2 regions of the Exiguobacterium sp. SH0S7 genome follow, and region 2 is predicted to be linked to the other one. Evidence: predicted binding sites of a transcription regulator. Region 2 holds the regulator's gene; the other holds the start of a gene.
What was found. Region 2 encodes Rex, which represses fermentation and respiration genes when NADH is low (regulators of the CRP and FNR family bind a similar motif). Its sites were predicted from a motif close to TTGTGAAATATTTCACAA; they were not measured.
Positions count from the first base shown of each region.

Region 1: EVJ22_RS10080 (formate/nitrite transporter family protein) is a predicted target of Rex. The motif match lies at 2,415-2,432, and genes of this name have one in related genera.

Region 1 is NZ_SJVA01000005.1:122,975-127,405, reverse strand. Features, by position in the region: gene mutL (DNA mismatch repair endonuclease MutL) at 1-1,482, shown strand, start outside; gene EVJ22_RS10085 (50S ribosomal protein L25/general stress protein Ctc) at 1,647-2,282, shown strand; gene EVJ22_RS10080 (formate/nitrite transporter family protein) at 2,491-3,330, shown strand; gene EVJ22_RS10075 (anaerobic ribonucleoside triphosphate reductase) at 3,522-4,431, shown strand, end outside.
Region 2 is NZ_SJVA01000007.1:98,977-103,407, reverse strand. Features, by position in the region: gene EVJ22_RS11605 (ABC-F family ATP-binding cassette domain-containing protein) at 1-1,226, opposite strand, end outside; gene EVJ22_RS11600 (redox-sensing transcriptional repressor Rex) at 1,376-2,032, shown strand; gene EVJ22_RS11595 (twin-arginine translocase TatA/TatE family subunit) at 2,032-2,250, shown strand; gene tatC (twin-arginine translocase subunit TatC) at 2,254-3,042, shown strand; gene EVJ22_RS11585 (hypothetical protein) at 3,186-4,431, shown strand, end outside.

The DNA of each region.
Region 1 (4,431 bases), on a different contig from region 2:
GTCAGTCACGTCACGTTGAAGTCGCGCCGGGCTGATGAGGCCGGCTTTGAGATGACGCTACATGGCGGCGTCGTGATCGAGCAAACACCGACTGCTGCGAACGTCGGGACAGAAATCACGGTCAGTCAATTGTTCTATAATACGCCAGCCCGTTTGAAATACTTGAAAACGTCTGCGACCGAGCTCGCGAGCATCACCGACACGTTGAACCGGATCGCCTTGTCACACCCGGAAGTTCGATTGACGGCTTTCCATGAAGACAAAGAGCTGCTCCGAACGAACGGGAACGGGGACATCAAGCAAGTCATGCTCGCGATCTACGGTCGGCAAGTCGCCGCCCAAATCGTGACGGCGTCGAGCAAGACGAATGACTACAGCTTGAGTGCTCACCTCGTGCGGCCCGAAGTGACGCGTTCAAATAAACAGTATGTGACTTTGATCTTGAACGGGCGGAGCATCAAAAATTTCGCGCTCACGCAAAGCGTGCTCGAAGGCTATCATACGCTTCTGCCGATCGGTCGTTACCCGATCGCTGTGCTCGAAGTGAACATGGACCCGATGCTGATCGATGTCAACGTCCATCCGACGAAGCGGGAAGTGCGGCTGTCAAAAGAGAAGGAACTCTGTCAACTGATCCGGGAGACGGTTCAGCTGACACTTCGGGAGCAACGGTTGATCCCGTCGGTCAAACCAAGACAGCCGTCCGTTCCGACAGAGCAATCGAAGCTTGATTTCACTGTCGAACGCTCAGACACAACAGTTGAGCCGAACGCATGGAACTATCCGATCCCACGCGAGCCGGTCACATCTCCGAGTCGCTGGTCGCCGACACCACTCGTTCAAGAGACACCGGTTGAAACAGTGCGGCTAGAAGAACCACGGCTTGAAAAGGCGGAAAGCCGGCTACCGGCGCTCGACGTCATCGGTCAGCTCCATGCCAGTTACATCGTCTGCGGCGCGGACGATGGCATGTACATCATCGACCAACACGCCGCCCAAGAACGCATCAAGTACGAGCTGTTTTATGACCAACTCGGCCAGCCTGAAAAAGAGTACCAGTTGTTGCTGTTGCCACTCACGCTCGAGTTCACCCAACAAGAGACGCTCGCAATCGAAGAAGTCGCCCCACTTCTTAAAGAAGCGGGACTCGATTTAGAGGCGTTCGGAGGCAATACGTTTCTCGTCCGGGAAATCCCGACATGGTATCCGCAGCACGATCTCGAAGGGACAGTCCGTGATTTGATCGAGATGGCAATTCGGGACCGATCAATCGATATCGCTAAATATCGCGAAGAGGCGTCGATTCTGATGGCGTGCAAACGATCGATCAAAGCGAACCATCCGTTAAACCTCGAGATGATGCGACAGTTGATCCGCGACCTTGGCGAGACGACGTCCCCGTATACGTGTCCGCATGGACGTCCGATTTTAGTGAAGTGGAGTACGTATGAACTCGAGAAGTTGTTCAAACGTGTCATGTGACAAACGTTGTAATCTTATTTTAACCGACTGTAACGTTTATGGATGCTTAGGTATGGGAACAATATACACATGTCGTCAAACGCATCGAGGTTGAGAGGTGGAGTTCACACTGCCTCACCCTCAAGATGTAGACATGATTCATAAACCAGTAGGGGGAAATGATTATGACAGACACGCTTAAAGTAACGACACGAGAATTACGACCACGTTCGGTTCGAACAAACTTGCGTAAAGAAGGAAAAGTACTTGGTGTCGTTTACGGCTACAAAGTCGAAAGCACACCAGTCGCGTTTGAAGAAATGGCATTGCGCAAGATTCTCCGTGAACACGGTGACAACGCCTTGATCGAACTTAACATCGACGGCAAGAAAGTAAACACACTCGTTCACGGGACGGAAGTTGACCCGTTCACGAGCACATACAAGCACGTCGAGTTCATGGCAGTCAAAATGGATGAGGCAACTGAAGTTGAAGCAGACGTCACACTCGTCGGCGACGCGAAAGGTGTCAAAGAAGGCGGCTTCTTGTCGCAAGCACTCTATAAAGTCACTGTTTCGGCAACACCTGCTAACATCCCAGAGCGAATCGAGCTCGACGTTAGTGAGCTAGAGATCGGTGACTCACTCACAGTTGCTGACATTCCGGAGAATAAGGATTATGAAATTTTATCTGAAGGCGATCTTCAAATCGCATCAGTGAACGAGCCGGTAGCAGTCGAAGAAGAGGAAACTGAAGGTGAAGAAGCTTCAGCTCCAGAAAAATCGACTGATGAGACGACAGATTCTTCTGAGAAAGCATAATTGGTTTCATGCGGCCCTTTACGAAGGGTCGCTTTTTTTAGTCACAAATCCGACAAATGTAACCGATTACGATGTGAAAAGTGTGTCAACAGTTCGAATGGGCAGTTGCAAAAATGTCGCTCCGGGCTTATATTGTTAATGATTTCACATGTTTGTTCTTATTATATGGTTCATTTAAACAGAAAGAAGGGTTTGTGACATGGCATCAATGGAAATCCATGCACTCGAATCATTACGGAAGAAAGCACAGGCTTCCTCAGCGATGATTCACTATCGGCCGATGGAATATTTTTTACGGGCAATGCTCGCGGGGATTTTTATCGGGTTCGCATCAATCTTCACATTAAAAGTCGTCAACGGCATGTATCTTGTAGATTCACCATTTACGACGCTCATCGGGGGATTCTCGTTCGGGATCGCGCTCGTCATGATCATCTACGGAGGCGCTGAACTATTTACCGGGAATACGATGTATTTTACGACTTCAACGATGCGTGGCTATACGACGCTGAGTGATACGATGCTCGTCTGGTTGCTTTGCTTCGTCGGGAACGCGCTCGGCGGCATTCTTTTCGCCTTGTTGCTCGCGCCGACTGGAGTCATTCAAGAGCTCGGCATGAACAACTGGTTATTTGCCGTCGTCGAGAGCAAGATGCATCATACGACAGTCGAAATCTTTTTTAGAGCCATCTTCTGTAACTGGATGGTCTGTCTCGCCATCTTCTTGCCGAAACAGATGAAAAATGAATTTGCCCAAATCTTCTCGATGATCTTCCTAGTGGCCGTCTTCTTCGCTTCAGGGTTTGATCACGTCATCGCCAACTTCGTCTTGTTCGCACTCACACTCGTTGTTCCGCATCCAGAAGCAATCAGCTTTGCTGGAGCCATCCACAACTTGATTCCGGCTACGTTCGGAAACATTATCGGAGGCGCGTTATTCATGGGAGCAATCTATACATGGTTGAACGCTAAAGGATTGCGTGAAGCACAAGAGTCAGAGCAAGAAGAAGTCGAACTGAAAATCGTCAAGCCAGCCAAAGAAGTATGACATACATCACGAAACGCACAGTCGAGCCCATATCAGGGATTCGGCTGTTTTTTTACGTTCGGGATCGGTTGCAACTGTCACAATATCGACGTGCCTCAAATCGATAAAACGTGACATAATCTATATATAGAATTTTTATCGGTTATCAGAAGTTAAATAATCAATATATAGCGAGGTGATGCGGAGTGAACATGCTCCAGCTTTATAATGATGTCTGTGTGCTACCAGATCAAGATTTGATCCAAGAGAACGCCAACGTCGACGGGAAGTCGCCACTCGGCAAACTAGCGCGCTTATCTTCAGAAGTGTCAAAACAATTATCGACCACGTATCTATTGTCGGAACGGTCACGTCTAGCGATCCGTGATAATTACTTATATGTGCATGACGCCGATTACTATGTGACCGGATCGACGACGTGTTGTCAAATCCCGCTCGGAGAGTTACTCGCGAACGGGTTCCACACCGGACACGGGACGATTCGTCCCCCGCAGGACATTCGTTCGGCGCTGGCGCTCGCCTCGATCATTCTTCAAGCGAATCAGAACATGCAACACGGGGGACAGGCGTTCCCGATGTTTGACGTCGATCTCGCTCCTTACGTCGAGAAGACGTATGAACGTCAACTCGAGCGGCTGAACGGACTACCGATTGAGCTGACGGCGGAACAACAACAACAGATTGCTGAAGCAGAAACCGTATCGGCGACGTACCAGGCGTGCGAGGCGTTTATCCATAACGCCAACTCGATGCACTCGCGCGGCGGCGGTCAAGTTCCGTTCGTGTCGATCAACTACGGCACCGACACGAGTCGGTGGGGACGGGTGTTTATCCGCGAGTTGTTAAAAGCGACAGAGCGAGGATTAGGTAACGGGGAGACGCCGATTTTCCCGATTCAAATCTTCAAAGTAAAGGAAGGCGTCAATTTCAATGACGGGGACCCGAACGTCGATTTGTTCCGCCACGCATGCCGCGTGACGGGCAAGCGGTTGTTCCCGAACTTCTCGTTCGTCGATGCGCCGTTCAACCTTCAGTACTATGACGGGACACATGCTTCAGAAGTTGCCTACATGGGCTGCCGGACACGAGTGATGGGAAACC
Region 2 (4,431 bases):
CGGTTCGCGTCCGACAAGTTCTGTTGTTCCTGGTCGTAGTAGCCGATCTCGACGCCGGTACCGTAGCGGATGTCACCGGTGAGCGGTGGTTGTTGTTTCGTCAACACTTTGAGGAGCGTCGATTTGCCGACCCCGTTCGGGCCGACGAGGGCGACCGACTCGCCGCGCTGCAGTTGGAAACGCAAGTTCTGTGCAATCGGTTCTTCGTAGCCGATGGCGAGGTCGCTGCCGCTCAACACATCGTTCCCGCTTTGACGTTTGATCGAGAACGACAACACCGCGCTCCGCTCATCACCGTCCGGCACGTCCATGCGGTCGATCTTCTCGAGCCGCTTGCGGACGCTTTGGGCGCGTTTCGTCGTCGTCGCCCGGGCAATGTTCCGTTGGATGAAGTCTTGCATCTTGGCGATCTCTTCTTGTTGCGAATCGAACTGTTTCTTCTCTTGCTCGTAGAGCGCGGCCTTCTGCTCGAGGAATTTCGTATAGTTCCCGACGAAGCGGCGGCTGCGGTTGCGTGACAGCTCGTAGACGACAGAGACGACGCGGTCGAGGAAGTAACGGTCGTGGGAGACGATGAGGACGGCACCTTTATAGCCGCTCAAATATTTCTCGAGCCAGCTGAGCGTCTCGATGTCCAAATGGTTCGTCGGCTCATCCAAGATGAGCAGGTCCGGGCTTTGCAGGAGCATCTTCGCTAAGGCAAGACGTGTCCGCTGTCCGCCTGAGAGCGTATCGATCCGACGTTCGAAGTCGTCCGGATAAAACCGCATCCCGTGCAAGATCGAGCGGATCGTCGCTTCGTACTGATAGCCGCCGCGGTCTTTGAACGTGTGTTGCTCCTCGTCATACGCCGCGAGCAGACGCTCGTAGGCGGCCGGGTCGTTCAAGATGCGCTCCGAGCCCATGTCTTGCTCCATCTGGCGGAGCGTCTTCTCTTGTTCGATCAAGTCGGTGAAGACGGTGAGCATCTCGTTCCACATCGTCTCGTTCGATTCTAATCCTGAGTCTTGGGCGAGATAGCCGATCGTCACGTCTTTTGGCTTCATGATGTCGCCCGAGTCATAGTTGTACTCGCCGGCGATGACTTTTAACAGTGTCGACTTGCCGGCGCCGTTGCGGCCGACGAGGGCGACGCGTTCGCCTTCTTGGATTTCTAGTTTGACATTCTCTAAAATCGGCTCGACGCCGAACGATTTGGATAAGTTGTTGACTTGCAGTAGGATCAAGTGAAAAAACCCCTTTCTCTCTGTTTAGTATACTTTATTTCTTCCCCTTTTCAGGTATATTCATTGAGTGCTTATGTGAATTCGTTTACAATCAAGGTGTATGAAATCAGATTCGTTTGAAACGCGTCGTAAAAAGGAGGCTCTTTCCGTTGAGTCAAAACGAACCAAAGATTCCGCAAGCGACAGCCAAACGGTTGCCACTATACTATCGGTTTATCCAAAGCCTACATTCGTCAGGGAAACAGCGTGTCTCTTCTGCTGAACTGAGCGAGGCGGTCAAGGTCGATTCGGCAACGATTCGCCGTGACTTCTCATACTTCGGTGCGCTCGGTAAAAAGGGATATGGCTATAACGTACAGTATCTGTTAGAATTTTTCCGTAAGACGCTGAATCAAGACGAGATCACGAACGTCGCCTTGGTCGGGGTCGGTCATCTCGGGACAGCGTTCGTCAACTATAACTTCCTTAAAAACAATAACACACATATCGTCGTCGGGTTCGACGCAGACGAGACAAAAGTCGGCACGACGATGTCAGGTGTCCCGATTCATCACGTCGATGAGATGGAACAGATCATGAAGCAAAACAAGATCGATGTCGCCATCCTCACGGTCCCGTCCGCTTACGCGCAACCGGTCGCCGATGATTTGGTCCGCTATGGCGTTCGAGGGATCTTGAACTTCACGCCGGCACGATTGACTGTACCGGACACGGTCCGCGTCCATCATATCGACTTGTCGATCGAACTCCAGTCGCTCATTTACTTTATGCAACACTATCCATCCGCTGAGGGGGTCCATCAATAATGGAATTTCTACAATCATCACTCGTCGTCGGTATGCCAGGTGGCGTCAGTATTTTCGTCATCGCCATCATCGCGCTCATCCTCTTCGGGCCGAAGAAATTGCCAGAGTTCGGCCGGGCAGCAGGGCAGACGCTCCGTGAGTTCAAAAATGCCACGAACGGTATGATGAAAGAGCACGACGAGACCGACAAGAAAGAAATTGAGAAGAAAGAGCAGTAAGCCATGAGCCATCAACCTGATCAAGAACGGGCACTGTCCGATCACTTGACAGAGCTGCGGAGACGACTGATGCTGTCGGCATTTGTCGTCTTTGCCTTCTTTCTGATCGCTTTGCCGAGTGTCAAGTACGTGCTCGCCTATCTGCAGGCGGACCTCGTCGAACGAGGGCTCGAGCTGAACGCCTTTGGGGTCGCGGACCCGCTCATGATCTACTTGAACTTGGCGCTCGTCATCGGGCTCGTCGCATCGGGTCCATTTCTACTGTATCAACTGTGGGCGTTCGTCGCACCTGGTCTGCATCCGAATGAACGAAAATGGACGCTCGCCTATATCCCGGTCATCTTTATCTTGTTCCTCATCGGTCTCGCATTCGCCTACTATTGGTTGTTCCCGCTCGTCCTCGATATCTCGACGGACCTCGGGCAAGACCTCGGTCTGACACAGATCATCGGAGCGACGAACTATTTCACGTTCCTGTTGCAGCTGACGATCCCGTTCGGGCTGTTGTTCCAACTTCCGGTCGTGACGATGTTCTTGACACGCATCGGTGTCGTGACACCGTACTTCCTCTCGAAAATTCGGAAGTACGCTTACTTCGCCTTGTTCGTCATCGCGGCATTCATCACGCCGCCGGATTTGACGTCGCACCTCATGGTGTCGCTGCCGCTCTTCTTCCTATATGAGATCAGCTTATCGATCTCGCGCGTGACGTATCGCGGTGTGCTCCGACGTGAGAAAGAAGCGCAAGTGAAAGAACAGATGGATTTGATGAAACAGATGAATGAGAAATGAACACTACGTCATGAGACGGAGTGTTCTTTTTTTATAATTTAGGGCTATTCAATTTTGAAAAAACAACTTAAAATTAGTAATGTTAAATCAAAAATGGATTATTTTTGAAAGTTATGTATTCATAAACAGAAATGAGGAGAACGATGAACAAATGGTTATGGAGCATACTCGTTGTGCTCGTCATGGTGGCGGCGCCCGGATTAGATGTTCGGGCAGATAGTTATGCCAAGCCTGAAATTATTCCGGCGGGAGAAGTGGTAGGAAATAGTGAATATGTGTGGCGCTCGGGAGATCCTGAGACGCTCGTACATGTGAAGACCGGTGAAGTCTATACATTACCGATTCGAGTGTCTGCTGCTTATAATATTTATGCGATCGGGGACGGCCGATTTATGTTAAAAGGGTGGCCGGAGTGGGTGATGTGGGATATACGTACGAATGTAGCGACGACATTCCCAATCGAAGCAGGAAGTGAGAATCGACTCGTCTCAACGAATGTAACAACAGGAATGATGTTATGGGCTGATGACGAAAAGTATATCATCACATCGATGTCAGGTGATATTCGCGGATCACTCACGAAAGGCAGTGGTCAGGTATACAGTTTGCTCGACGATGGGAACGTCCTCGCGTTCGCCGGCGGTCAAGTGACGAAGCGGACGGTTACAGGAGAAGTGCTTGAGACAATCAGTTCCTATTCAGGACAGGTGAAGTGGGCCCGTCACATCAAAGAAGCGAATCAATGGTTCGTAATCAAAAGCGATGACTCGGAGCACATGTTTATTTTCGATTTGGCGACGAAACGATGGATTGAGAAAGATGCGCCAGACGTAAGTAATCTTACGTGGAAAGACGGCACCTACTACTTTATGACGCGAGAAATGTATACGACATTCTATGTCAGTTATAACGTCAGCACGAATGAGTGGAAAGAGGCACCAATTGATGACGCTGACATTCGACAACACGGTCCTTGGTACGTTTTTGGCATGAAGAAGACGGAGGTCTACACACCGGAGTCTTTATGGAAAGCGCCATGGCAATTGAATATTAATGTTCCGAAAACGACGACTCGCTATGAGGTAGGTCGTCCCTATGAGGTCAGCGGAACGGCGACACTCGTCGATGGAACAGCCTTACCGATTCCATGGACTGAGCTGACTGCACGTTTAGCCTATCAAGACGATCCATTCGTTTGGGAGCAAGGGAAACTGACGCTACAGACGAATGAATCGTATGACATGATTTTTAAGTGGAACGATTTTGAGCGACGGTTAGACTTATGGGCATCGAAATATGTGCCGCTCACGCTCGACCCGCCAACCGGTGTCTTAGGCCCAATCAGCGGGAAGACGGCACCGAACACGCCGGTGTTTGTCAGCGTGACGA